Regions from separate parts of the Arthrobacter sp. D1-17 genome, predicted to be linked through region 2. Evidence: riboswitches for the same ligand, from Rfam matches in the RefSeq annotation. Region 2 holds a riboswitch; the other holds the start of a gene.

Region 1 (14,414 bases), 910 kb from region 2:
CCCAGGCCGCAGGCGCGACATCACCAGCATGAACACAGCCCCGAGCGCCAGGATGCCGACGCCAAGCACGAACACCAGGCCCACACCGAAGACCTCGGACCCGCTGCCGAATTCCGGGGCCCAGCTGTCCGCGGCCGTCTGGAGGAAGACCACCAGGAGGCCCGCCCCGCCCAGCAGGGGACAGACCAGCCGCAACATGAAGTTGCGGGCGCTGCTGAACACGGTGTTGCGGAAGTACCAGGCGCAGGCGAAAGCAGTCAGGCCGTAGTAGAAGCAGATCATCAGGCCGAGGGCGAGGATGGTGTCGTTGAGAACGTTCTCGCTTACCACGTGCATCACGGCGTAGAACCCCGCCGAGAGGACCCCCGAGGCGATGATGGCGAAGCCCGGCGTCGCGAACTGCGCGCTCATGCGGCTGAAGGGCCTTGGCAGCGCGCCGTAGTGCGCCATCGCCAGCAGGCTGCGTGAGGGCGACGTAAACGTTGACTGAAGCGAGGCTGCCGAACTGGACAGGACCGCCAGCGACATGAGGATGGCTAAGGGGCCCATAACGGGCGACGCCAGCGCCGTGAAGATATTGGCGTGGTTTTCCTCATTGTTCAGGCCAATCCCCGCGGTGCCAACCCCGGCGAACATCATGGTGGCGATAGTGATCAGGAGGTAAATGCCAAGAACGACGACGGCGGTCACGGTGCCTGCGAGGCCGGCGGTTTTCTTGCCGTTGGTGGTTTCCTCGTTCACGGTGAGGCAAACATCCCAGCCCCAGTACACGAAGATGGACAGCGAGATGCCCGCCGCGAGCTGGCCGAACGTCTCGATCTTGGTCACGTCGAACCACTCCCAGCTGAAGGGGATGGAGGTTTCGGACGAGGACCAGTTTGCAAAGGCGAGGCCCACGAACAGGGCCAGCACCAGCAGCTGGAACCCCACGAGTCCATACTGCACGATCTTTGTGCTGTGCAGCCCGCGGTAACTCACCCACACGGCCAGCGCGACGAAAACGAAGCAGGTGGCCACGTTGAGGAGCTTGTTGGCGGCGAGGTCGGCCAGTTCCGGGGTCCCCGTCAGCTGCGCGAGGAAGAGATAGAAGAAGTCCACGGCCACCGCCGCCAGGTTGGACAGCACGGTGATGTTGGCGGCCAGCAGGCCCCAGCCGCCCATCCACCCCACCCAGGGCCCGAAGGCCTTGGTCACCCACGTGAAGGTGGTGCCGCTGTCCGGCGAATCGGTGTTCAGCTCCCGGTAGGCGAGGGACACGAGGATCATCGGGATGAAGCCGATGAGGAAAATGACCGGTAGCTGCAGCCCGGCCTCGGCAACGGTAGGACCGAGGGCACTGGTAAGCGTATAGGCCGGCGCAATCGTCGAAATGCCGAGAACAACGACGGCGAGGAGGCCCAGCTGCCCGCCCTTCAGTCCCTTGCTGGTAATGCCGTGCGCGGGGCCGGCGGTGCCGGCAGTAGCTCCGGCCGACGCGGTTGGGCGGGTGGCTTGGCTCATGACGTACCCTCTCTGGGAGGCAGCCCGGTCCAGGGGACAGCGGGCTGCTGCTGGGTGATGCAGTGGATTCCGCCGCCGCGGGCGAAGAGGTCACGCGCGTCAATGCCCACCACGCGGCGGCCGGGATAGGCATCGGCGAGAATGCGGAGGGCTTTCTCGTCGTTGGGGTCGGAGAACGTGCAGGCAAGGACTCCGCCGTTCACCACAACGTGGTTGATATAGCTGTAGTCCACGAACCCTTCGGCGTCCGTCAGCGTCTCGGGGGCGGGCACCTCGATGATGTTCCATTCCCGTCCGGCGGCATCCTGCGTGGAGGACAGAAAGCTGATGAGTTCCTGGCTTACGCCGTAGTCGGGGTGCGCCGGGTTTCGCTGCGCGTGGACCAGGAGCGTGCCGGGGGACGGGATGGCTGCAACGAGGTCCACATGGCCCCGGGTGCCGAATTTTTCTGAATCACGCGTCAAGCCGCGGGGCAGCCAGATCACGTGGCTGGCACCGAGGGTCCGGACCAGCTCCGCTTCGATCTCGGCTTTGGTCAGGCCGGGATTGCGCCCGGGATCGAGCTGGACGGTCTCGGTGACCAGTACGGTGCCCTCGCCGTCCACCTGGATGCCGCCGCCCTCGTTCACCAGTCCTGACACCAGATGGTCTGCGCCTGCCCGTCCCGTGATTTCGGCCGCTATGCGGGCGTCTTGGTCCCAGCGGGCCCATTCCTGCGCACCCCAGCCGTTGAAGACCCAGTCCACCGCACCCAGCGTGCCGCGGCCGTCCAGCACGAACGTCGGGCCGATGTCCCGCATCCAGGCATCGTTCAGCTCCGCCGTCAGTACCTCGACGGCGGGTGCGAGATACCCCTTTGCGGTATCGGCGTCGTCGGGGGCCACCACCACCGTGACCGGCTCGAACTCAACGGCAGCGTTCGCGACGGCGGACCACACCGAACGCGCGGCATGCGCCTCCTCTGCAGTCCCGCCCAGAGTGTAGCCGCCGGTGGGGAACGCCATCCAGAGCCGCTCCTGGGGCGCCGTTTCTGCCGGCATGCGCCAGGTGCTCATGCCGTCACCTCCGCCAGGGCATTGGCCGCGGCCAGCCGATTGGGCTCAACCAGCGGAGCCGGCACTCCGCCGAAGGGGGCGTCGTGGCGCACTGGTTCAGTGAGACGTGAGTAGGTGTCCGGGCGGCGGGTGGTGAGGAATGGGAAGAGCGTGAGCCAGTCTCGGCGCTGGTCCAGATCCACGTCCGCGACGAGGACGGCCGATTCGTCACGCGGTGCCTGGACCAGGATGCGTCCGTAAGGATCCGAGATGAAGGAGGACCCGTAGAAATTGAGGGCGTCCTCCTGGCCCCAGCGGTTGGGGACCACCATGAACAGCCCGTTGGCGATGCCGTTGCCCACGATAACCTGCTGCCACAGGGGCTGCGTGTCAAAGTCCGGGAACAGCGGTTCTGAACCAATCGCCGTCGGATATACCAGCAGCTCCGCGCCGCCCAGCGCGTAAAGGCGTGCCAGTTCCGGGAACCACTCGTCCCAGCAGGTGGGCATGCCGAGGCGCGCGCCGTCGAGCTCGGCCGGAGCGTGGACCGCATAGGCGTCTTCGGCTGCCGGGCCCTGCCGGAAGAACCTGTCCTCGTAGTAGCCAGCAGTGACGGGGATGTGCAGCTTGTGCGTGCGCGCCAGCAGCTCAGTGGAGGGGGAGACAAGGATGGAGGTGTTCAGGCCGAGGCCGTCGTCGCTGCCGTCAGGGTGTTCTGCCTGCTGGTAGAGCGACGCGTGGACGCAGATGCCGTGGCGGCGGGCGGCTTCAGCCGCGAAGCGGAAGGTGGGACCGCCGAGGAGATCCTCCGCCACGTCCGAGGGTCGCGAACGGGTGCGGCCCAGGGACAGGTCGTTGTCCGGGACCTGGTCCGCAGGGTAGCGGGACAGCGTCAGTTCGGGAAGGAAGACGACACTGGCGCCGAGGCGGGCAGCGCGACCGATGCCATCGTCCAGTTCGGCGCGGACAGCGGCGTTGCTGCTGTGCCAGTGGTGCTGGACAACTCCGATCCGCAGGGCGGGCCGCGTGGACGGCGCTGTCCGGGCGGGGGAATCGAGGGCATCCAGGCGGGTGATTTCGATCATGATAATCACTCCATTGCGACGGCCGCATACTAAATGAATGACGTTCATTTAGTATGCGCAGTGCCTGCGGTGCTGGCAAGGGTTATTTGAATGTCGATCATTTATGACGGAAAGTACTAAGTAAGCTGATGGTGAAACGGCGGCTTGGTTCTGCCGCCCGGATTAGGGGCTGGGGTAGCGTCGGAACTGCTGGACCAATCGAGGAGGACGAATGAAAGCTTCACCGACCCTGACCAACAACATGCAGGCTGTGCTCGCGGACCTGATCGAGCTGCACCTCCAGGGCAAGCAGGCACACTGGAATATCGTGGGGACCAACTTCCGGGACCTCCACCTGCAGTTGGACGAGATTGTGGACGCCGCGAGGACCTTCGCTGACGACACCGCGGAGCGGATGCGCGCACTCCATGCGCTGCCCGACGGCCGCAGCGAGACGGTGGCCAAGTCCACCAACCTTGCCCGCTTCCCGGACGGCCTTATCAGCACCCAGGACGCGGCCGAGCGGATTGTTGCCGCCTTGGAAGCCGCGGTCGGCACCATGCGCAAAGTCCATGACGAGGTGGATGAGGAAGACCCCACCACTGCTGACTTGCTCCACACCTTCATCGAGAAGCTGGAGCAGTTCGCCTGGATGCTGAGTGCTGAGAACATGAAGCCCACCGCCAGCGTCACGCAGCCTGACGGCAAGTAACTTCGCGTGCTGCGGCCCGGCCGCAAAGGCAAAACAGCCCCGGAACGAGCTCCGGGGCTGTTTTTGTGCCGGACACCTTTGTGCAGGCCCCTTTTGTGCAGGCCCTCTTTTGGGTCGGCACCGCCCGACGGCGGACAGGACGGCCGCTGCTGCCATCAGTACCAGCGCGATGGCAGCATGATGTGGACGCCCGAGTCGAAAGCCGTGCGGGCAGCCTCTGCGAGAGCCTCGGAAGCCGGGGCCGGCAGCATCCCGGCCAGTTCCACCGCGCCCGCGAGTGTTTCGCCTGCGCCGGCCAGCGCTTCGGCCGGCGCCGTCTCGGGGGAAGTGCCCACGACCGCAGGTGGCAGCGCCAGATGCTGCTGATACGAGGCCGTGAGGATGGATCCCAGCACGGCTGTCCCGAGCAGGGACCCACCTCATAGCCTGTTTCCGAAATCGCCGCGGCTGCCCCTGACCTGGCTGGCGGAACTGCCCCCAAGGATCAGGTCGTTGGAAATTGTCTCCGCCCCGCCCACGCCGACGGCCAGCAGGAGCAGTGCGCCCAGCAGTAGCCCCGGCCCTGATGAATGGTCGTCTAGGGCGACGAGCCTGTAGCCCGCAGCGCTGAGGAACAGGCCTCCGGCCACAACAAACCCGGGGCGCAGCTTTTTCACCAGCGGCACCACGAGCAGCCCGGCCATCACCATCGCGGCAAGGGCGGGAAGCATGGCCATTCCAGATGCCGAAGGGGACATGCCCTCCAGCAGCTGCAGCTGCAGGTGCTGCGCCAGGAACAGGATGAAGCCGTTGTAGGAGAACAGCGCCAGGACATTGGCCGTGATGGCCGTGCTGAAGTCGGGGTTGCTGAAAAGCGATAGGTCCAGGAGGGGCGACGCCAGGCGCTTCTGCCGCCGGACAAATGCCCAGCCCATGAATGCGCCAAAGGCGATGACGGCAACCGGCGCCCCCGAGGCCTGCGGTGGCAAGTTCCTTGATTCCGTAGAGGCCCGCGCGGGTGTTCCAAAGGAGGGCTGCTCTACCATTTCCCGAACAAGGAAGCGCTGATCGGCGTCCTTTTGGATCGCCTGGACGAGTACGCCGAAGCCGATGCGCAGGCCATGTCCACCGCGCCCGAAGGGGCGGCCGCCTACTTCATCAGGTCCTCCGTCTGGGCGGACACCCACTGGACCCTGCCATCGTCGCCTCCACGCGACTGGCGGAAGTGGCCCACGAGGAAACCCGGCGCCGGTTCGCCCGCATCCAGCAGCGGTGGCTGGACGAGATTGCCAAGGACGTGGGACCCGACCTCGCCTAGGCGGTCCTGTATATGGGTGACGGCGTGTACTTCAATGCAATGCTCTCCATCGGGCCCGCCGCGACCGCCGCAGAAACGGCTGCCGACGGCGAAAGCCTGCTCTCCGCGCTGGCGCGGCTCCGGGGCTGAAGAGCGCTTTCCCGCGGGGAACCCGATGATTGCGCGGCGTCGGCCGGCCGCGGGCCCGGACGCCGCTGCTGCAGTTTGCGGACGGGTTCGGGACGTAGGAGAATGGCCGGTGTGGCTGATGCCACGGCTAACTGAATACGCCTTTGATCTGCGGCGGGAGAGTCCTGCAAGTAGGTACAAGCAGGCGCCGTAGGAGCAAACCCTCCCCAGGAATCTCACAGGCCCATGTACCGCCGCGGCGAGGCAACTCTGGAAAGTAGCAGGCTGTCGGCCGTAAGGCCCGGGATCACCCGACAACTCAGGACACGCTGTGCTCACCGACGGTGCAAGCGGCGCCGCGCACGATGCGCGCCGCGGAAACTCTCAGGTCCAATACAGAGCGGGGAGGAACCCGAATCACTGTGGCGTACCCGCGCCGCCTTAGTTATGGAGTTCCTTTGACCGTACATTCAGCCTCCGCCACCTTCGTCGACCGGCACATCGGAGCCCGCCGCGAAGCCCATGTTGCCGCCATGCTCAAGGCTGTGGGCTTCGACACCGTTGATGCCCTGGTTGACACCGCCGTTCCCAAGGACATCCGGCAGGATGTTGCGCTGGAACTGTCTCCGGCGCTGAGCGAGGTTGAAGCGCTCGCCGAGCTCCGCAGGCTGGCCGCGAAGAACAAGACGGCTGTACAGATGATCGGCCAGGGCTACTACGACACCGTGACGCCTCCGGTGATCCGCCGCAACATCCTGGAATCCCCTGCGTGGTACACGGCCTACACCCCGTACCAGCCGGAAATTTCCCAGGGCCGCCTTGAGGCGCTGCTGAACTTCCAGACCATGGTCCAGGACCTCGTTGGCCTGCCAATCGCCAATGCCTCGCTGCTGGATGAAGCAACGGCGGTGGCCGAGGCGGTGCTGCTGATGCGCCGGGCCAACAAGAACAAGCAAGCCCGCGAGGGCAAGACCGTCCTGGACGCTGACTGCCTGCCGCAGACCATCGCCATCGTCAAGGGTCGCGCCGAGGCGCTGGGCTTCGAGGTCGAGGTCGCGGATTTGTCCTACGGACTGCCTGACGGTGACATCAACGGCGTCGTCCTGCAGCAGCCCGGAGTCTCCGGCCGGGTCTGGGACCAGTCCCCCGTGATTGCCGCCGCCAAGGAACGTGGTGCCCTGGTCACGGTCTCAGCTGACCTGCTGGCCCTGACCCTGATCACGCCTCCCGGCGAGCAGGGCGCGGATATCGCCGTCGGGTCCGCGCAGCGGCTGGGTGTGCCGCTGTTCTACGGCGGACCCCACGCCGCCTATATGGCAGTGCAAAAGGGCCTTGAGCGCTCCCTGCCCGGCCGCCTGGTGGGTGTCTCCAAAGACTCTGCCGGAGTGCCCGCGTACCGCCTCGCGCTGCAGACCCGGGAGCAGCACATCCGCCGTGAAAAGGCGACCTCCAACATCTGCACCGCGCAGGCGCTGTTGGCTATCGTCGCGTCGATGTACGCGGTCTACCACGGACCGGAGGGGCTGAAGGCGATCGCCGAGACCGCGCACAGCCACGCCAAGGTTCTCGCGGCATCGCTCAAGGCAGCCGGCTTGGAAGTCCTGCACAACAGTTTCTTCGACACCGTGACCGTTTCCGTTCCGGGCAAGGCGGCCGGCATCATCGCCGCAGCAGAAGAAAAGGGGATCAACCTCCGCGTGATCGACGCCGACACCGTCGGCATCTCCACGGATGAAACAACCACACCGGCCATCGTGGCGGACGTACTCGCCGCCTTCGGCGCCACGGCAGTGGGAGCCCCGGGCAGTTTCGCTCTTGACCCCGCCGTCGAACGCACCTCCGGTTACCTGGAGCATCCGGTGTTCAATACGCACCGGTCCGAGACGCAGCTGCTGCGTTATATCCGGCGGTTGTCGGACCGTGACCTGGCGCTGGACCGCACGATGATTCCGTTGGGGTCCTGCACGATGAAGCTGAATGCGACGGCCGAGATGGAGGCCATTTCCTGGCCGGAGTTCGCCTCGATCCACCCGTTCGCGCCGGATTCCCAAACGGCGGGCTGGCGTGAGCTGATCGCTGATCTGGAGGCGCAGCTGACCGAGATCACCGGCTATGACCAGGTCTCGATCCAGCCCAATGCCGGGTCCCAAGGTGAGCTGGCGGGTCTGCTGGCGATCCGCGGTTACCACCGGTCCCGTGGCGAGGGCCAGCGGAACATTTGCCTGATTCCGGCCTCGGCGCACGGCACGAACGCTGCCTCGGCGGTGCTGGCGGGCATGAAGGTCGTGGTGGTGGCCACCGCGGCGGACGGCACCATTGACCACGCGGACCTGTACGCGAAGATCGAGGCGCACAAGGACGTGCTGTCGTGCATCATGATCACCTACCCCTCCACCCACGGGGTGTACGACGGGGACGTCCGTGAGGTCTGCGACGCGGTGCACGCCGCGGGCGGGCAGGTCTACGTTGACGGCGCGAACCTTAACGCCCTGGTGGGGCTGGCCCAGCCGGGCAAGTTCGGCGGGGACGTGTCGCACCTGAACCTGCACAAGACCTTCTGCATCCCGCACGGCGGCGGCGGGCCCGGCGTCGGCCCGGTCGCGGCCAAGGCGCACCTGGCACCGTTCATGCCCGGCAACGCGGCGTCCTGGAGTGAGGGTGATGACGTGCCGATCTCGGCCTCGCGCTTCGGCTCCGCCGGGGTGCTGCCGATCTCCTGGGCGTACGTGAAGCTGATGGGCGGGGACGGGCTGACCGAGGCCACGAAGTCGGCGCTGCTCGCGGCGAACTACGTCGCTGCGCGCCTGGATGAGCACTTCCCGGTGCTGTACACCGGTGAGGGCGGCCTGGTGGCGCACGAGTGCATCCTGGACCTGCGCGAACTCACGGCCCGGACCGGTGTCACGGCCGAGGACGTGGCCAAGCGCCTGATCGACTACGGCTTCCACGCCCCCACCCTGGCGTTCCCGGTGGCCGGGACCCTGATGGTGGAGCCGACCGAGTCCGAGGACCTGGCCGAGATCGACCGGTTCATCGAGGCCATGGTTTCCATCCGCCGCGAGATCGACCAGGTCGCCAACGGTGACTTCACTGTGGAGAACAGCCCGCTGCGTAACGCCCCGCACACCGCGGCCGCGGTCATCAGCTCCGACTGGAACCGTGACTACCCCCGCGAGCAGGCCGTGTTCCCCGTGCACTCCCTCAAGCAGGACAAGTACTTCGCGCCCGTGGGCCGCATCGACGGCGCAGCCGGGGACCGGAACCTGGTCTGTTCCTGCCCGCCGCTTTCCGAATTTGAGAACTAAGGATCACCCCCCATGACTGAGAAGTACACGGCCCTGTACGAAGAGCACAAGAAACTCGGCGCCTCCTTCACCGACTTCGGCGGCTGGCAGATGCCGCTCAAATACACCTCCGAGCTGGCCGAGCACCACGCCGTCCGCAACGCCGCCGGCATCTTCGACCTCTCCCACATGGGCGAAGTCTGGGTCACCGGGCCGGACGCCGGAGCCTTCCTGGACTACGCCCTCGCGGGAAAGATCTCCGCCATGGCCGTCGGCAAGGCCAAGTACTCGCTGATCTGCAACCAGGACGGCGGCATCATCGATGACCTCATCGTGTACCGGCGCCCTGCCGGTGCTGGTGCTGCCGGTGCTGGGACCGCGGAGACCGGAACCGCCGACAGGTTCCTCGTCGTGCCCAATGCCGGCAACGCTGCCACCGTCGCCGCCGCCCTCGTCGAGCGCGCGGCAGGATTCGACGTCGTCGTGGACGACGTCTCCGCCGAAACCTCGCTCATCGCTGTGCAGGGGCCGAAAGCTGAAGAAATCCTTCTTCGCCTCGTTCCCGCAGCCCAGCACGAGCTCGTCACCGGACTGAAGTACTACGCCGGCGTCGAGGTCCCATTCCTCGTGGCCGGCGCGGGTCAGGAGCTGCTGCTGGCACGCACGGGCTACACCGGGGAAGACGGCTTTGAGATCTTCGTGGACAATGCCGACGCCGCCGCCCTCTGGCAGGCAATCATCGCCATCGCCGACGAGGGGGAGCTGACGCCGGCCGGCCTGGCCTGCCGCGATTCCCTCCGCCTGGAGGCCGGCATGCCGCTCTACGGCAACGAACTGTCCCTCGACGGCGACCCCTTCGCCGCCGGCCTGGGCCCCGTCGTCGCGCTGTCCAAGGAAGGCGACTTCGTCGGCAAGGCAGCCCTGGCGGCCAAAAAGGAAGCCGGAGCCGGAACCAGCACGGGACGGAAGCTCGTAGGCCTCAAGGGCCTGGGCCGCCGCGCCGGCCGGGCACACTACCCTGTGCTTAAGGACGGCAACGTCGTCGGTGAAGTGACCTCCGGCCAGCCCAGCCCCACCCTGGGTTACCCCGTCGCTATGGCTTACGTCGACGTCGAATACACCGAGCCCGGCACGTTCTTGGACGTAGACCTCCGCGGCAAGGCAGAACCCTTCGAAGTCGTGGCACTCCCGTTCTACAAACGCGCCAAGTAGTTTTGCGGGAGAGCGTCCGGGACCACCTACCCCCGGACGCTCTCTCACTTTCTGCACAATTAACCCGGCGCTCTCTCACTTTCCGTCGGGTTTAACCCGACGCTCTCTCACTTTCCGAAATCACCGAAACGTAAGGAACCAAACAACATGGCAAAAGTTGCCGCTGATCTGCAGTACTCCGAAGAACACGAGTGGCTGTCCCGGAAGGATGGAAACGTTGTTTCCGTCGGCCTTTCCGCCGTGGCCACCGACGCCCTCGGCGACATTGTTTACGTGGACCTGCCCGAGGTCGGCTCCACTGTGACTGCCGGCGAGACCTGCGGCGAGGTGGAGTCCACCAAGTCCGTTTCGGACCTCTACTCCCCGGTCACTGGCGAGGTCACGGAAACCAACCCGGCCGTCGTCGACGACCCGGCGCTAATCAACAGCGACCCGTACGGTGCAGGATGGCTCTTCAAGGTCGCCGCCGAGTCGGAAGGTCCGCTGCTGTCCGCCGAGGAGTACGCGTCCAAGAACGGCGGCGAGCTTTAAGCCATTGGATTGCGCTCGGGGCTGCCCTCGCGGCGCCCAAAACGGCGTAGCGTTGGTAAGAGAGATTGCTGGCAAGTCCGCTGGTTGAGCTTGTCGAAGCCCGGCCCGTCGGGTTCAACCTTTGTGCATGCCGGGCCCACGCCGTCCGGGTTCCCTGGCCGAGCTTTCGAGGTTAGGGGGGACGGCGGGGAGCATGCTGCCGGAGGCCGGACCCGAAGGGGCCGCTGCTCACCTCTCGATTACTGACTTTTTAGGAACTGATCATGGCTGTTGGTGTCTTTGACCTTTTCTCCATCGGAATCGGCCCGTCGAGTTCGCACACTGTGGGGCCGATGCGTGCTGCTGCGGTGTTTGCGGAGGAGCTTAGGGCGTCCGGGGTGTTGGAGCGGGTGGCGTCGTTGCGGGTGGATCTGTACGGTTCGCTGGCTGCGACGGGTCACGGGCACGGGACGATGACCGCGGTCCTGTTGGGCCTGGAGGGCTTTCATCCGGAGTTGATCCTGCCGGAGGAGGTGGAGTCCCGGCTGGCGGACATCGCGGAGACCGGGATGCTGCAGCTGGCCGGCGCGGGCGGCGGTGTGCGGTTGCCGTATGGGGTGGAGGATATTGTGTTGCGGCCCTTGACCGTGCTGCCCCGGCACACCAACGGGATGACGTTTACCGTGTCCGACGCCGCCGGCGAGGTGCTGCACAGGGCGACGTTCTTCTCGGTCGGGGGCGGGTTCATTGTCCGGGAGGGCGAGGAGGACGCGGCGCTGCAGGAGCTGGAGGAGTCCAAGAAGGAGCTGCCGCTGCCGTTCCGCACGGCCGCGGAGCTGCTGGAGCATTGCCGTGCCCAGGGCCTGTCGATCAGCGAGGTCATGTTCGTCAATGAACGCGCTTCCCGTTCGGAGGAGGAGATCCGGGAGGGGCTGGGGCGCATCTACTCCGTGATGGAGGCGTGTGTGCAGACCAGCCTGAAGCGGGAGGGACTGTTGCCGGGCGGGCTGAAGGTCCGCCGCCGCGCCCCGGACTGGCATCAGCGGCTGCTGAAGGAAGACACGGACCGGGACGGCCGGTATTGGCAGGAATGGGTGAACCTGGTCGCGCTGGCGGTCAATGAGGAGAACGCTTCGGGCGGGCGGGTGGTCACGGCCCCGACGAACGGGGCCGCGGGCATCATCCCGGCGGTGCTGTATTACGCGCTGCACTACGCCCCCGGCATGGATCAGGCGACCCAGGCCGACCGGGACGATGTGGTGGTGAAGTTCCTGCTCGCCGCCGGCGCGGTCGGGGTGCTGTACAAGGAACAGGCGTCCATTTCCGGGGCGGAGGTCGGCTGCCAGGGCGAGGTCGGGTCGGCGTCCTCGATGGCCGCCGCGGGCTTGGCCGAGGTGATGGGCGGGTCCCCGGCGCAGGTGGAGAACGCCGCGGAGATCGCGATGGAACACAATCTGGGCCTGACGTGTGACCCGATCGGGGGCCTGGTGCAGGTGCCCTGCATCGAACGCAACGCGATCGCCGCGGCGAAGGCCATCAACGCCGCGAAAATGGCGCTCTGGGGCGACGGCACCCACCGCGTCTCACTGGACGAGGTCATCATCACCATGCGCGAAACCGGCAAGGACATGAGCGATAAGTACAAGGAAACCGCCATGGGCGGCCTCGCCGTCAACGTCGTGGAATGCTGATCCCTCTTCAGCTGGTCGAGCTTGCCGGGACTTAGTTGTTGCACCCCGTACATCCTGAGACCGGTCCTGGGCCTGGCGCTGCGGCTGCGCCAAACGACCCACGCCGCCACGGCCATGGAGGCACACAGCACAGTCCAGACCGGCCCGAACACCCAGTTGGGCGTAGACCACGGCGCCTTGTCCGCCGCCGCGTACCAGCCGCTGACATTGTTGATGGTTGCCTGAGAGCCGGGCCACGCGACCAGAGCGGACGCTGCCAGAAAAGCGAGGAGTGCCGCGAGCTGCACAACAACACGCCTGCTGTCCGAGCGTACGGTCCCGTCCTTGTTAATCGAAGTCCCCGGACTCCCTCCGGCAAGCGGTCCGTGCCTTCCCACTTGCCGTGCGTGAGGCCGGAGTCAAGGCCACGTGCCACCATTGGATCCATGAACGGAGGCTACGATCCTGGCTTCCTGCTGGAGGCCGTTGACCTTCCCTGCCCGAACGCGCCTGCCGTGCTGCTCGATTACACCCACTTCTCGGTGCGGCTTCAGTCCTCCCGCAGGCTGGCTGCCGTCGTCGGGGTCAATATCAACGGCGGGGAACTCCGCCCGCTCGAGCGCAGCGGAACCTGGCATTTCGACCCGAGGGTGCCCCGTGGGCACCAGGCCGGCCCAGAGGTGTACCGGAACAACAAGCTGGACCGGGGACACCTGGTGCGCAGGCTCGACCCCGTGTGGGGAGACCCGGAGACCGCCCGGAGAGCAAACCAGGACACGTTTGCCTTTCCCAACGCGGCGCCGCAGGCAGCGGACTTCAACCAGGATAAGCAGCTCTGGCTCGGCCTCGAGGACCACGTGCTGAACCATGCCGACATTTACGACGCCAAACTGAGCGTCTTCACCGGACCGGTCCTCGCCCACGACGATCTGCCGTACAGGGGGATCCAGATACCACGACGGTTCTGGAAGGTCGCCGCTTGGACCGGAGACGGGGCACTCGCCTCGGCGGGATTCGTGCTCGACCAGTCACCCCTGCTGGAAGGGCTGGAGCTGGAGCAGGCCGTCCTCCGGCGGCTGGCCGCGGGCGAGCCGCCGCCGCTGGGACCCTTCCGCACCTTCCAGGTCCCGGTGAGCCAGATAGCCGGGCTCACGGGGATCGACCTCACCCGGCTGGCGGCCGCCGACCGGCTGACCAAGGGCGCCGGCATGGGCGGCCTGGTACCGGCGGCCGCACGCCTGCAGGACTTCGCCAGTGTAAGGCTGTGACGGAAAGCCCACCGCCTGGGTGCCCCTCACTCGGCGAGGGCGCGGGCTGTCCCGATAGACTTGAGGCTGCCTCATCGGGCACCTTCTGCAGAGCTACGTACGCGAAGATTGGACACGGCACCCTTGCGAGAATTCACCGCCCGCTTTGCCACCTCCGAAGAGGTCGCCAACTGGGATTCCCACGTCACCGCGAATCCGAACGGCGGAAACCTCCTGCAATCCGAGGCCTTCGCTGACGTCAAACAGCACTATGGCTGGAAGACACTGCACCTCGTCTATGAGACAGCCGACTACGTGAGCTACAACCTCGTCCTTGAAAAGAGCTTTCCGGTGCTGGGCAAGCTCTGGTACATCATCAAGGGCCCGGACGTGGCCGATGTCGAGGACATTCCCGGCATCGCCAAAGCCAACGCCGACTTCGTCAGGCGGGCACGCCTCGGGGTCTTCGCCATCAAGATCGAGCCGGATATCGTACTCAGCGACCATGCGCGTCAGGTCATCGAAGGCGCCGGGCTGGTCAAGACCCACAACCTTCAGCCCAATGACTCCACCGCACTCCTGGACATTTCCCCGGACGAGAACCAGCTGCTCCGCAACCTCCACTCGCGGGGCCGGAACGCAATCCGCCGTGCCATCCGGGAAGGCGTCGAGGTGCACAATGTGGAACCGACGGAAGAGAACTTCCGCGCCATGTACGGTCTCATGACCACAACGGTGGAGGCCAAGTCGCAGGTCCGGGTCCGGGAGTACGAGTA
Region 2 (14,414 bases):
GCGCGGTGTAGTTCTCAGTCATTGTGAAGTCCTTAGCTCTCAAATTCGGAAAGCGGCGGGCAGGAACAGACCAGGTTCCGGTCCCCGGCTGCGCCGTCGATGCGGCCCACGGGCGCGAAGTACTTGTCCTGCTTGAGGGAGTGCACGGGGAACACGGCCTGCTCGCGGGGGTAGTCACGGTTCCAGTCGGAGCTGATGACCGCGGCCGCGGTGTGCGGGGCGTTACGCAGCGGGCTGTTCTCCACAGTGAAGTCACCGTTGGCGACCTGGTCGATCTCGCGGCGGATGGAAACCATGGCCTCGATGAACCGGTCGATCTCGGCCAGGTCCTCGGACTCGGTCGGCTCCACCATCAGGGTCCCGGCCACCGGGAACGCCAGGGTGGGGGCGTGGAAGCCGTAGTCGATCAGGCGCTTGGCCACGTCCTCGGCCGTGACACCGGTCCGGGCCGTGAGTTCGCGCAGGTCCAGGATGCACTCGTGCGCCACCAGGCCGCCCTCACCGGTGTACAGCACCGGGAAGTGCTCATCCAGGCGCGCAGCGACGTAGTTCGCCGCGAGCAGCGCCGACTTCGTGGCCTCGGTCAGCCCGTCCCCGCCCATCAGCTTCACGTACGCCCAGGAGATCGGCAGCACCCCGGCGGAGCCGAAGCGCGAGGCCGAGATCGGCACGTCATCACCCTCACTCCAGGACGCCGCGTTGCCGGGCATGAACGGTGCCAGGTGCGCCTTGGCCGCGACCGGGCCGACGCCGGGCCCGCCACCGCCGTGCGGGATGCAGAAGGTCTTGTGCAGGTTCAGGTGCGACACGTCCCCGCCGAACTTGCCCGGCTGGGCCAGCCCCACCAGGGCGTTAAGGTTCGCGCCGTCAACGTAGACCTGCCCGCCCGCGGCGTGCACCGCGTCGCAGACCTCACGGACGTCCCCGTCGTACACCCCGTGGGTGGAGGGGTAGGTGATCATGATGCACGACAGCGCGTCCTTGTGCGCCTCGATCTTCGCGTACAGGTCCGCGTGGTCAATGGTGCCGTCCGCCGCGGTGGCCACCACCACGACCTTCATGCCCGCCAGCACCGCCGAGGCAGCGTTCGTGCCGTGCGCCGAGGCCGGAATCAGGCAAATGTTCCGCTGTCCCTCGCCACGGGACCGGTGGTAACCGCGGATCGCCAGCAGACCCGCCAGCTCACCCTGGGACCCGGCATTGGGCTGGATCGAGACCTGGTCATAGCCGGTGATCTCGGTCAGCTGCGCCTCCAGATCAGCGATCAGCTCACGCCAGCCCGCCGTCTGGGAATCCGGCGCGAACGGGTGAATCGAGGCGAACTCCGGCCAGGAAATGGCCTCCATCTCGGCCGTCGCATTCAGCTTCATCGTGCAGGACCCCAACGGAATCATCGTGCGGTCCAGCGCCAGGTCACGGTCCGACAACCGCCGGATATAACGCAGCAGCTGCGTCTCGGACCGGTGCGTATTGAACACCGGATGCTCCAGGTAACCGGAGGTGCGCAGGACGGACTTGGGCAGGTCAAAGCCTGCTGCGTCACGCACGGGCCCGGCGCCGAAGGCGACGGCAACAGCGGACAGGGTTGCCGGCGTCGTGGTCTCATCAACGGAGACGCCCACGGTGTCCTCGTCAACGAAGCGCAGATTGATGCCGAGGGCTTCCGCGGCGGTGATGACCCTGCGGGCCTTGCCCGGGACGCGCACGGTGAGGGTATCGAAAAAGGACTCGCTGACCAGTTCGCGGCCTGCCGTTTTCAGGGCGGCGGCCAGGACGCGCGTGTTGTTGTGGACCGTCTCAGCGATCGCCTTGAGGCCGTCAGGGCCGTGGTAGACGGCGTAAAAGGAGGACACGATGGCCAGCAGCGCCTGCGCGGTGCAGATGTTGGACGTCGCCTTTTCACGGCGGATGTGCTGCTCCCGGGTCTGCAGCGCCAGCCGGTAAGCGGTGGCACCGGCGTTGTCCTTGGAGACGCCGACGATGCGGCCGGGGAGCGTGCGCTCCATGCCGGTGCGCACGGCCATGTAGGCGGCGTGGGGTCCGCCGAAGAACAGCGGCACACCCAGCCGCTGCGCGGACCCGACGGCGATATCCGCGCCCTGCTCGCCGGGAGGCGTGATCAGGGTCAGGGCCAGCAGGTCAGCTGAGACCGTGACCAGGGCACCACGTTCCTTGGCGGCGGCAATCACGGGGGACTGGTCCCAGACCCGGCCGGAGACTCCGGGCTGCTGCAGGACGACGCCGTTGATGTCACCGTCAGGCAGTCCGTAGGACAAATCCGCGACCTCGACCTCGAAGCCCAGCGCCTCGGCGCGACCCTTGACGATGGCGATGGTCTGCGGCAGGCAGTCAGCGTCCAGGACGGTCTTGCCCTCGCGGGCTTGCTTGTTCTTGTTGGCCCGGCGCATCAGCAGCACCGCCTCGGCCACCGCCGTTGCTTCATCCAGCAGCGAGGCATTGGCGATTGGCAGGCCAACGAGGTCCTGGACCATGGTCTGGAAGTTCAGCAGCGCCTCAAGGCGGCCCTGGGAGATCTCCGGCTGGTACGGGGTGTAGGCCGTGTACCACGCAGGGGACTCCAGGATGTTGCGGCGGATCACCGGAGGCGTCACGGTGTCGTAGTAGCCCTGACCGATCATCTGAACCGCGGTCTTGTTCTTCGCGGCCAGCCTGCGGAGCTCGGCGAGGACCTCGACTTCGCTGAGCGCGGCGGTGAGTTGCAGGGCGTTCTCTTGGCGGATGGAGGCCGGGACGGCCGTTTCAACGAGGCCATCGACCGAGTCGTAACCGATGCTCTTGAGCATGATGTCAACGTCGGCCTGGCGCCGGGCACCGATGTGCCGGTCGGCAAAAGTTGACGGAAGCGATTGAATCGTCATGAGGAACTCCAGGTCTGGCCGGCCCTGAGGGGCGCGGCGTCGGTTGGGTTCCTCCCCGCTCTGTATTGGACCTGAGAGATTCCGCGGAGATGGTCTTCCGCTTGCACCGTCGGTGAGCCAGGACGTCGCCTGACTGCTTTCCAGAGTTGCCTCGCCGCAGCGGTACATGGGCCTGAGAGATTCCTGGGGAGGATTTGCTCCTACGGCGCCTGCCCGGTGAATGACTGGGAGGACTCTCCCGCCACGGCTCGAAAGGCTATAAAAATGTGGTGATTCGGCTCACAACTTACCGGAGATTTTCTCGGAGGCCAAATCGAGGCCGTAGACGGCTCTTGAAGCATTCGATTCGAACCGGCCAGGACACCTGCACACAGGTCTCGCTTTGACACCTGCCCGTGACCAAGACCACACTGAACCCACTCTCCCGCAGGCTCCTGACCTCAGGGAGCTACTCTTCCGAGTCCCTTATCTCCAAGCTCTCCGCCGCGCGTCCGCCTCCTGCAGGCATTGACCTTTACAGCTTCGACAACCTCGAACAGCGATGGTGGGGACATATCCGGCCGCCGTTTCCCAGCTCAGAGGCGTGTCGTCTTGAGCGCCGTCGACCAGGAGATGAGCTGCTCCAGGAGCGGCTCCAAAGCTTCTTCGGCGCTTTCACTCGGGGTGAAGGTGGTGAAATTCTCGAATTCGGTGGTGAAGGGCAACGCCACCTGAGCGCGCACTCCGGCCATTTGTAGTTCGGCAGTGATCAGCCGGAGGTTCTCGACAGCACGCACCCCGCCGGCGCTGCCGTAACTGACAAACCCCGCAGCCTTGTTGTTCCATTCCGCGTAGAGGTAATCCAAAGCATTTTTCAAAGCACCGGGAACGGAGTGGTTATATTCGGCCGTCACGAAGATAAAACCGTCGAACCTTGAGACGGCCCCGGCCCAGACTTTCGTATGCGGTTGCGTGTAATTCCCCATAGAAGGCGGCATTGGTTCATCCAGCAGCGGAAGGTCATAATCTGCGAGGTCGAGCATTTCGAACTCTGCACCGCCCCGGGCAGAAGCCCTTGAAAGCACCCAGTCGGCAACTTGTTTGCTGCGGCGCTGGGGCCGTGTGCTGCCGACGACCACTGCTATTTTCACCATGAGTACGGTTCCCTTCCGGCCTTGGCTTTCGGTTCACGCGTTGTGAGGCAACGATAAGCACCGGTGCCAGTGGACTTCCATCTCACTCCGGAATTTCCAGCCGGAAGCCGCAGGTGCAGTCCAGCATCTGAACGGGGAGCAAGACGCTGCGCAGCCGGCCGGGAAAAGGGCCGTTGCTGAACCAGTAATGCAGCACCTCGAGCTCGTGGCCGGTTATCTCCATGGGGCAGCCGCAGTGGATGTACTCCTCACCGAAAATGAGTACGTCCGGGGTCCAGAGCACTTGCCGCAAAGCTGCCGTGACGTCGCCCATGTACGCGGTATGTTCATGAAAGTGCAGGCAGTCCATGCAGGTGTAGGCGACCGTGACCAAGTCGCCGTCACCGGCTGCCAATGCCGTTATTGCCCGGATGGCCAGGTTGTGCTCGGTGCCGCATTCTTCGCAGCGGAGGCGGTGCGGCTTGGGCGGCCGCGGGTCCCCTGGCCTGTGTCCATTGGATATGAAGGACATGCTAGGCCGCGCGAACAGGGCTGGACACTGACCTGCGGTTGTGGATCCGCTGGTCATCTGTGGAATGTGTGGCGCCGGTGCCCGCTGTTCTGACTGCCGATGCTTTTTGGATAAGCTGCTTCTGCGTTGAGGCCATGGGTGGCGCTTTCCGCGGGGTGCTTCCTGGCCGCCGTTCTGCTGCAGCGGTTTTCGTTCCGGCCATGCAGTCGGCCTGAGGACTTTCTAGACTCCATTAAAGGAGAAATTTAACTCTACGACTGGCACCACCAGGTGTACAGGCGGCACTGTCGCCCAGCCCCGCACACAGCCATCCGCTTCCCCGGTCCGTGAGCTACATCGCCGGGCGCGGTGCCTAAACCTGCCCGCCACGAGCATCGCGGCAACGGGCATCCGAGCCGAGCACCAGCACCGCCCTGGCGCCCAGCAGTGACCGCGGCCGACTTGGGCTGCCTGGCGGAGGCCAGCACCAGGTCGGTGCCCGATGGAGGTGGGAGCATCGTAAAGCAGTAGGAACAGGCTAGGGGCGGACCCGGGCCTGCAACATTTAAGGGCACCTCTTCCCAGCAACGGCGCAATCATGCATTCTGGACACGGACGCGGTTCCGACAAAGAAGTCGGGGGAGGGGCCGCGGTCCGTTGATGACCGGTCTCGCCATAGTTGGGGAATGGCGTGGCCGCCCGGGCCGTTTCCCGTCCAGCAGCAGGAAATGGGGATCCAGCCGTTATGCACAGTACCCTCGTCGGTCATCGTGACCTTCCATCGCAATCGGCCAGGGTGTGACGTCCGTGGACCGCAACGTTATCCAGCACCGGCTTAAGATCCACGTTCACATCGATGAGCGCCTGCAGACCGCCAGCATCGAGGTGCGCGGTACGCTGACGGTGGCCAACCTGCGCGCACTGTACGTCATCGCGCGCAGGACCAGTGCCTTGCTGCCCGGCCGGGAAATCGTCATTGACCTCACCCATGCGAGGGCTGCAACCGAAGCCGTCAACGTTCTTCACGACCCCGTCCAGCTCAACAATCTCGCCGTCTCGTCCGGCAACAAGGGGCTGCTGTGCCCGCTGCGGATCCTGGATCCGCCGCACCCGCATGGCAGCAATACCAATGGCGGCCATGCACCCGCAGCCCTGGACCACACCCGCAAGAGCTATCCGCTCAAAGGAGAGCCCCTGCGAACCCAGCCTGTAAAGGGCGAGCAGACCAAGAGGCGGCGCACCGGGGCCCCGCCAGCCAACCCGGTCGGCACTGGGCGTGCCGACGCATCGAAAGGCCAATCATGAAACTCACCGTCCATACGTTCGTGACCCTCGACGGCGTCATGCAGGGTCCCGGCGGCAGGGAGGAGGACACCAGCGGCGGGTTCGAATTCGGCGGTTGGCTGGTCCCGTACGTGGATGACGATTTTGGCCGCCTCGTCGACGGCTGGTTCGCTGCGGCCGACGCAATCCTGCTTGGCCGCACGACGTACCAGATGTTTCAGCCCTACTGGGAGCAGGTCACCGACCCGGACGACGCCGTGGCCGCCGCCCTGAACTCACTGCCTAAGTACGTGGTCTCAAACACCATCAGCAACCCGACGTGGAGCAACACCAGCGTCCTCTCCGGCAACTTCCTCGAGGCGATTGATGACCTCAAGTCCGGGCCGGGCCGGGAGCTGCAAGTGCATGGCAGCCACCGCCTTGCCCGGGCGCTGCATGACGCAGGGCTCGTGGACGAATACCGGATCCTTGTCTTTCCCTTGGTGCTGGGTCAAGGGAAACGGCTCTTCGACGGCGGCGCCATGCCCTCCGCTTACACCCTGGCCGGGCACAAAGCCACATCGGCCGGCGCCGTCCACCTCACCTTGGTTCCTGCGGCTTTCGGAGCCGCCGAGCTGGAAGTGGGGGAATTCGAAGTGCGGGAGGGGCGGGAGCAGATCAAGGAATAGGCCTGGCGGCGGACCTCCCGTCGGTTCAGGACAGGTTACCTAACTCCTGCGAAGCCGTTCCATTTCCCGCCGGTCCTTCTTGGTGGGCCGGCCGGCACCGCGGTCCCGCAGCGGCAGGCCGAGCTCGGCAGGGACCGGGCGCGGAGGTGTGTGGTCGGTGAAGCAGTGTGAAGCGGCCTCGGCGCCCACTCTCTTGGCGATCAGCCGGCGCACTTCGAGGATCCGCTCGTAGCCCGGCTGCCGTACACGGACCGTGTCTCCAGGCACGACGGACTGGGAGGCCTTGGCCGGGTTGCCGTTCAGCCGGACATGCCCTGCCCGGCAGGCGGCGGTAGCCGCAGACCGGGTTTTGTAGGCACGGATTGCCCACAGCCAGGCATCTATCCGGACGGTTGCTGGGGCTGAAGGAAGACTGCTCATGCTTCTGCCGAGTATATTCCCACCGCCGGGGTCGGTGGCGCCGATAATAGCGCCCTTACGGAACGCCCCGCAGGCAGGAGCGGGACGTTCCATGTCGGCAAGGCCGGATTGCTCAGGGGCTAGGAATCCGAGATGGCGGAACTGACCGCCGTCGGGCTGTCGTATTCCTTGTCTGGAAGGTTCTCAAGGGCGCTGATCACATTGCCGTCGGCGCCGGATTCCTGAGCACGTTCGACGAGCGTGTCGCGGGTGGCCGGGTAATCGATGCCGCCGAGGAATTTCTGGATCTGGATCGGGTTGGGGGTCTCGCTCATGTCAGTTCCTTTCCTTAATGATGGGTTAGGCCGTTTTCATGCGGGGTATCGGAGAGGACTACTTCGAAGGCCTCCACCCGGCGGTCCTGAACCGTGGTCGGAGACTCGAGGTGCACTGCACCTGCAGGAAGGATTCCGGCGCCGCCAAAGGATTCCATGACCCGCCACTGGGCCACTACGTCCTCGCCGCAGTGCTCGGGCGGCAGCTGCTCCCAGAAGCGGAAGCCGCCGGTTTCCTCCAGCGCCTGGCGCCGGAACATCGTGCAGCCGCCCAGCCACGCAATCTTGTAGGGCAGCCACCGCCCGGGCTCCAGGTGCAGGTCAGCACTCACATGGGTCAAGTTGGCTGCACTGTGCAGGGGCCACCGCTGGAAGGCGGGCTCATCCGGCCGGATCCGTTCCGGCCTGACCGTCCCCTCCCAGGGCTCAAATACCTCGGTCTGCTGAGGCCTGCGGTCGGAAAGGTAGGAGAGGCCCTGGGGTGCCATCCCCACGAAGCCGCAGCCGAGCTGGTCCAGGGCCTCGCTCATCCTGGCCAGAGCACCGGGCTCCAGCCACACGTCGTCGTCCAAGAAGAGCACTTTGTCCGCGCGGGCATGGTCAAGGAGGAACTGGCGCTGTTCTGCCATGCCCCGCCGCGGCAGATGCTGGAGCAGTTCGACTTCCGTGCCCTGCGCCCTGAGCAGCCGGACCATGGCCGGGACCGGCGCCAGGTCCCAGGCGGGCGATCCGTCTGACTGGTCGCTGACAACGACGCGGAATGCCGGGCTGTCCTGCGCTGCGAGGCCAGCGAGCGTGACGGCGAGTTCGGCCGTCCTGTTGCAGGTAGGGATGAGGACGTCAATGGCGGAATCCTCGGACGCTGGTCCTGTTGCCCATTGGGCAGATGTGCGGCGATTCACGGTTCACCACCTTCCGGGATATCAGGTTGTCCGGGCCGTGCACAGCTTCCCGTACCCACCTGGGCGAAGGGCTAAACGGACGACTGACGGTCCAGGCGGTCCAGACTGGATGGAGGCCTACGCCACCAGGACGGCTGCTGCAGTGTCCATGTGTTCGCGGATGGTTTTGCGGGCAAGGGACGCGTCGCCCGTTTCGATGGCGGCCACAATGTCGTGATGGCGGGCCACGCTCATGTTCTTGACGCCCTTTTCCAGCCCGGCGAACATGATCGACATCCGGATGGACCCCTCCAGCGACTCCCACGAGTGGAGCAGCGTCTCATTGCCGGTGAGCCGGCACATGGTGCGATGGAATTCGAGGTCGGATTCCACACGCTCCTCGAGGCTGCCGTGGGTGGCCTCTTCCATCGCCTGGATGGCCGACCGGAGCGAATCGATGACGCGCTGGCGGTCAGGAAGCTCGCAGAGGGTACGGGCGGCCAGGGATTCCAGCGCAGCCCGGACTGAGTAGATGTCGCGGATTTCCTTGGCGTCCAGGTGCCGGACCGACAGCCGCCCGCGGGGACCTGGGGACACAAGGCCTTCCTGCTCGAGCTGGCGCAGGGCCTCGCGAAGGGTTCCGCGACTGATCTGCAGCATCTCGGAAAGTTCGGTCTCCACCAAATGGCGGCCGGGCTCCAAGGCGCCGCTGGTGATGGCGGCGCGCAGTGCGGCCAGGGCCTGCTCGCGAAGGCTCTTCTTTTGCAGTCCCAGGAGGGACGCTGTCGTCGCGGCCATCGGATGATCTCCCAAACTCAAAGGTCGACTGTTTACAGTCTCGATGTTAACAATGATGCCACGGCAGAGGTGCGGGCTGCAGGTGCCGCCCGCACCCTCTGCAGCTGCTCAGCTGAGTTCGGCGAGGACCTTGGCCACGATCCGTTGGACGGTGAGGCCGTAGCGTTCGTGGAGGGTGGGCAGGGCGCCGGCGTCCAGGAACTGGTCCGGCAGCGCCACGGGTACCACACGCTTTCCCAGGCCGGCGGTGACCACAGTGGAGGCGACGGTTTCGAACAGGCCGCCCACCACGCTGTGGTTCTCCAAAGTCACCGCGAGCCTGTCGGTGTTGATTTCGGCCAGGACTGTGGCGGCGTCGAAGGGTTTGATGGTGGGGGTGTGGACGACGGCGACGTCCACGTTGTGTTCGGCCAGGGCTTTGGCTGCCTGCAGGGCCCGCATGGTCATGAGTCCGGAGGAGATAAACACGACGTCGTTGCCGCCCCGGAGGACCTTGGCTTTGCCGAGTTCGAAGGTGTAATCGTATTCGTCCAGGACGGTGGGGACGTTGCCGCGCAGCAGCCGCAGGTAGGTGGGTCCGTCGCTGGCGGCGAGCTGCGGGACGGCCTGCTCGATATCCAGGGAGTCACAGGGATCAACGATGGTCAGGTTGGGCATGCCCCGGAAGATCGCCATGTCCTCGGTGGCCTGGTGGCTGGGACCGTAGCCGGTGGTGAGCCCGGGCAGGCCGCCGACGATGTTGACGTTCAGGTTGGGTTCGGCGGCGTCGAGGCAGAGGAAGTCATAGGCGCGGCGCGCGGCGAACACGGAGTAGGTGGAGGCGAAAGGCACCAGGCCGGTTTCGGCGAGGCCGGCCGCTGCGCCGAAGAGCAGCTGTTCGGCCATGCCCATCTGGAAGAAGCGTTCCGGGAAGGCCTTGGCGAAGATGTGCATGTCGGTGTACTTGCCCAGGTCCGCGGTGAGGCCGACGATTTTGTCGTTGTCCTGCGCAGCTTTGACGAGGGCGTGCCCGAACGGCGCCGGGGCGGTTTTCTGGCCGGGATCGGCGAAGGAGGCGATCATGGCGGAGGTTTTGAGCTTGGGGGCGGTACCCTTCACTGCGGTGGTGGTGCTCATCGGGCAGCCTTTCCTTCGTATCCTGCGGTCAGCTGCTCGCGGCAGCTCTGCCATTCGTGTTCTTCGATGCGCATGAAGTGCGCCTTCTCGCGTTCTTCCAGCAGCGGCACGCCGCGGCCGACCTTGGTGTCGCAGAGGATCACGGAGGGACGTCCCTTGGCGGCGGCCTGCGCGGCGGCGTTGTCGAACGCGGCCAGCAGCGCGCCCATATTGTTCCCGTCCACCCGCTGGGTGTACCAGCCGAAGGATTCCCATTTCTCGGTGACCGGCTCGGTCCGCAGCACGGTGTCCGTTTTGCCGTCGGCCTGCAGGGCGTTGATGTCCACCATGGCGGTGAGGTTCCCGAGCTGGTGGTGGTGGGCGCCCATGGCCGCTTCCCAAGTGGAGCCTTCGTCCAGTTCCCCGTCGGAGAGGAAGTTATAGACCCGGGCGTTGGAGCCCTGGTAGCGCAGGCCCAGGGCCATGCCCACGGCGATGGTCAGTCCGTGGCCCAGGGAGCCGCCGGAGATTTCCATGCCGGGGGTATAGGTGGACATGCCGGACATGGGCAGCCGGGAATCATCGGAGCCGTAGGTTTCGAGTTCCTGGACCGGGACGACGCCGGCCTCGGCGAGGGCTGCGTAGTGGCCGATGGCGTAGTGGCCGGTGGAGAGAAGGAACCGGTCCCGGGCTTCCCAGTGCGGGTCCTGGGCCTTGTAGCGGAGCTGGTCGGCGTAGACCGCGGCGAACATGTCCGCTGCCCCGAGGGCCTGGCCCACATACCCCTGGCCCTGGACTTCGCCCATGTTCAGGGCGTGGTGCCGGATGCGGTAGGCGGCGGCACTGACCCGCTCGAGGCGTTCTGCGCTTAGTTCAGGCGCCGTGCCCGTGGACGTTGTTTCCTGTGTGAGGACCACAGTTCTGCCTTTCGAAAGTGGTGGATGCGTTGTGGGCGGTGCCTTCGAGGGGCCCGCTTCGGGATGCGTTCTATACGCCTGCGGGTACAGGGGTGCTTTTGGTGGCTTCGTCAGCGAGCTGGCGTTCGCGCTTGCCCCAGGTTTCCCGGGTGACCAGGGCCGCCCAGAGGCCGATGGCTGCGTAGAAGCTGAAGAGCAGGGCCGGGCCCATCCAGCCCAGTGACACGAACAGCAGGGTGGTGATGAAGGGGGTGAAGCCGGAGACCATGGCGGAGATCTGGTAGGCGAGGGAGGCTCCGGAGGAGCGGGTCTTGGCCTGGAACAGTTCGGGGAACCACGGGCCCTGGGTTCCGGCGAGGGAGTTCTGGCAGACGGCGTAGGAGATGACAATGGTGGCGATGACGAAGATGAACATTCCGGTGTTCACGAGCAGGAACATGGGGATGCCGAACAGTGCGGCAAAAAGGCAGGACCAGATGTAGAGGGGGCGGCGGCCGATCCTGTCGGTAAGCCGTGCCCAGGCCATGGTGGCGAAGATACCGACGGCGGAGGCGATGCAGAGTGCCACGAGGGTCTCGGTCTTGTCAGCCAGCTGCTGGGTGTGAAGGTAGGAAATCATGTACGTGATGGAGACGGCGTAACCGGCGGTCTCCGCGATGCGCAGGCCGATGCCCCGGACAATGCTGCGCCAGTCCGTCTTGATGACCTCGATGATCGGGTTCTTAACGATCGAGCCACTGTCCTTGACCTCGTCAAACACGGGGGACTCGGGGACCTTGGAGCGGATGATCAGGCCGACAACCACCAGAACGATGCTGGCGAGGAAGGGGACGCGCCAGGCGAGCTCGCCGCCAAGGTTCACGCTGACCAGGAAGACCAGGTTTGCCAGGAGCAGGCCGACGGGGAAGCCGGCCTGGACGATGCCGGTGTATTTGCCCTTCGACTTCCAGGGTGCGTGCTCGTAGCTCATCAGGATGGCGCCGCCCCACTCGGCGCCGAAGGCCAGGCCCTGGACGATGCGGACGAAGACCAGCAGCGCCGGAGCCAGCAGCCCGACCTGCTCGTACGTGGGCAGCAGGCCGATAAAGAAGGTGGCGATACCCATCAGGATGAGTGAGGTGACCAGGACGGGCTTACGCCCGACCTTGTCGCCCAGGTGACCGCCGATGATGCCGCCGATCGGACGGGCTGCGAAGCCAACACCCAGCGTGGCGAATGCGGCCAGCGTTCCGGTGACCGGGTCGCCGGTCGGGAAGAACGCCGTACCGAAGTACAGCGCGGCCGCGGTGCCGAAGCCGATGAAGTCATACGTCTCAATGACGGCGCCGACGCCAGAGCCGATCGCGACCCGCTTGGCGTCCTTGGTGCCATGGACATGGCCCCGCATTTTCAGAGCTTCGTTGCTCATAGTGGTTCCCTTTCGAAGAGCGGCTGAAGAGCTATCAGCGCTGTCGACTGTTAACAAGATACGTCCAGTGTGACCGGGGTCATCTTCACTGTCAACAGTCAACCTCTATAGTTGACTGTTAACAGTTGCCGGGGATATTGTGGTGCCCATCACTACCGCCTGCCGGGCGCGACCAGAGGATCAATGACGATGTTCCATTCCAGACTTGGGTGCTCATCCATCAGCTTTAGGCACCAGGACCTGCCCACCGCCCTGCGGACCATCGTCGGCCTTGGTTTCGAGGAGATCGACCTGGGCGCCCTTCCTGGCGTCTGCGATCACGTTCCTTACGAGCTGGACGCGGACGCAGTGACGGCAGTAGCCCAGGACGTGGGCGAGTCCGGGCTACGGGTCCGCTCCGTCAACGGGGACATCGGAGATCTTAACGCAGTGCTCGACGCCGGCGGGCAGGATGCGCGAGACCGTCACCTTGAGGCACTGCTTACCCTGACGGCCACAACCGGAGCCAGAGCACTGGTTCTTCCCTGTGGCGGCCTGAGCCATGGACCGGTCCGGAGCCTCGAGGAGGATCTGGACGAAATAGCTACCCAGCTGATCCGGGCCGAGCGTCGGGCTGCGGAGTTCGGCGTCGGGCTCTGGACCGAATCGCTGCACTTCCTGAGGTTTTGCTGGAACCTGGACCGTGCGGACCTGCTGGCACAGCGGCTGGCAGGCTCCGGCGTCGGAATCGTCATGGACTTCAGCCACATCGTTGCGGCCGGCGAGGATCCGCAGGAGTACCTGCGGCGCCACGTCGGCCGCATTGCCCACGTCCACCTCCGCGACGCCGTGCCGGGCAACATCAACCTCAGCATAGGCAACGGCCAGGCTGATTTCGCCGCAGGGCTGCGCTCACTGGCTGAGCAGGGCTATACCGGTCATTTCAGCCTGGAACTCGAGACCCGCGACGTAACCCATGACGAACGTCCGGCCGCCGCCGCCAAGGCAGCCAGCTTCATCACCGACGTCATCTGAACCTTTATCCCACCAAAAAACACCTCACGTACTACAAGGAGCATCATGACCACCAGTCAGCGCACCGCCGTCCTCACCGGGGCAACCTCCGAGCGGGGCATCGGCCTCAACACCGCCCGCCGCTACGCCAGCCTGGGCTGGGGCGTGGTGATCCTGGACCTCGACGGCGAGAAATCCGCGAAGGTCGCAGCCGCAATCGGCAACGAATTCAACGTCCCGGCATTCGGATACGAGATTGACGTCGCCAACGAGGACTCCGTAAACGCCGCCTACAAGGCCGTGGCCACCGAAGTCAGCTCCGGCAGCCTGCCCGCAGTCGGCGCCCTTGCCAACATCGCCGGAATTACCTCGCCGCTGCCGTTCCTGGAGACCACCCTTGAGCTCTGGCACAAGGTGATGGACGTCAACGCCACCGGCACGTACCTCGTTACCAAGGCCTTCCTGCCGGACATGATCGACAACGGCTGGGGCCGGATCGTGAACATGTCCTCCGTCTCCGCCCAGCGTGGCGGCGGCGTGTTCGGCAAGGTCCCCTACTCCTCAGCCAAGGCCGCCATCCTCGGCTTCACCAAGGCCCTGGCCCGCGAGCTTGGCGACACCGGCGTGACCGTCAATGCCATCACCCCGGGCGCCGTGGACACCAACATCCGCGTCGGCAGCACCGAGGAGCAGGAAGCCGCCATCAATGCCGGCATTCCCTTGGGCCGCAACGCCACCACCGAAGAAGTCGCTGCCGTCATCACCTTCCTGTCCTCCGAAGACTCGGCGTACCTGACCGGCACCACCATCGACATCAACGGCGGAAGCCACATGCACTGACAGTGCCGCCCAGCGCAGTCGCGTCGCAAAGCAGCACTGAACAAGCAGCACTGAACAACCTGCCCAGCCGGGCTCCGACCCAGCCTAGAGAGTCAGCCGTGACCAGAATCTTCAGCAATCCCGCGGACTTCGCCGAGGAAGCCCTCGCCGGGTTCTGCGATTTTCACTCCGGACTGGTCCGCCAGGTCCCCGGCGGCGCAGCCCGCCGCCGTCGGCCGGCGACACCCAAGGTGGCGGTCCTCGCCGGGGGAGGCTCGGGCCACTATCCGGCCTTCGCCGGGCTCGTCGGTCCGG

What was found. Region 2 has a riboswitch for glycine ahead of gcvP (aminomethyl-transferring glycine dehydrogenase). Riboswitches for the same ligand answer to the same signal wherever they lie in the genome.
Region 1: it holds a riboswitch for glycine, as region 2 does, so the genes downstream of both, gcvP (aminomethyl-transferring glycine dehydrogenase) here and gcvP (aminomethyl-transferring glycine dehydrogenase) in region 2, are expected to answer to the same signal.

The regions. Positions count from the first base shown of each region.
Region 1 is NZ_CP096382.1:3,436,570-3,450,983, reverse strand. Features, by position in the region: gene M1E01_RS15910 (APC family permease) at 1-1,500, opposite strand, end outside; gene M1E01_RS15905 (agmatine deiminase family protein) at 1,497-2,555, opposite strand; gene M1E01_RS15900 (nitrilase-related carbon-nitrogen hydrolase) at 2,552-3,619, opposite strand; gene M1E01_RS15895 (Dps family protein) at 3,831-4,310, shown strand; partial or broken gene M1E01_RS15890 (MFS transporter) at 4,437-5,297, opposite strand; partial or broken gene M1E01_RS15885 (TetR/AcrR family transcriptional regulator) at 5,306-5,736, shown strand; glycine riboswitch at 5,881-5,979, shown strand; glycine riboswitch at 5,980-6,124, shown strand; gene gcvP (aminomethyl-transferring glycine dehydrogenase) at 6,174-9,020, shown strand; gene gcvT (glycine cleavage system aminomethyltransferase GcvT) at 9,033-10,211, shown strand; gene gcvH (glycine cleavage system protein GcvH) at 10,359-10,742, shown strand; gene M1E01_RS15865 (L-serine ammonia-lyase) at 11,006-12,412, shown strand; partial or broken gene M1E01_RS15860 (TspO/MBR family protein) at 12,508-12,699, opposite strand; gene M1E01_RS15855 (DNA/RNA non-specific endonuclease) at 12,838-13,659, shown strand; gene M1E01_RS15850 (lipid II:glycine glycyltransferase FemX) at 13,783-14,414, shown strand, end outside.
Region 2 is NZ_CP096382.1:189,248-203,661, forward strand. Features, by position in the region: gene gcvT (glycine cleavage system aminomethyltransferase GcvT) at 1-22, opposite strand, end outside; gene gcvP (aminomethyl-transferring glycine dehydrogenase) at 33-2,879, opposite strand; glycine riboswitch at 2,930-3,029, opposite strand; glycine riboswitch at 3,030-3,130, opposite strand; gene M1E01_RS00900 (NADPH-dependent FMN reductase) at 3,455-3,997, opposite strand; gene M1E01_RS00905 (hypothetical protein) at 4,095-4,523, opposite strand; gene M1E01_RS00910 (hypothetical protein) at 5,310-5,807, shown strand; gene M1E01_RS00915 (dihydrofolate reductase family protein) at 5,804-6,454, shown strand; gene M1E01_RS00920 (RNA-binding S4 domain-containing protein) at 6,494-6,874, opposite strand; gene M1E01_RS00925 (DUF2795 domain-containing protein) at 6,994-7,188, opposite strand; gene M1E01_RS00930 (glycosyltransferase family 2 protein) at 7,203-8,090, opposite strand; gene M1E01_RS00935 (GntR family transcriptional regulator) at 8,208-8,867, opposite strand; gene M1E01_RS00940 (transketolase family protein) at 8,976-9,983, opposite strand; gene M1E01_RS00945 (transketolase) at 9,980-10,879, opposite strand; gene M1E01_RS00950 (MFS transporter) at 10,950-12,287, opposite strand; gene M1E01_RS00955 (sugar phosphate isomerase/epimerase family protein) at 12,477-13,301, shown strand; gene M1E01_RS00960 (SDR family NAD(P)-dependent oxidoreductase) at 13,347-14,120, shown strand; partial or broken gene M1E01_RS00965 (dihydroxyacetone kinase subunit DhaK) at 14,219-14,414, shown strand, end outside.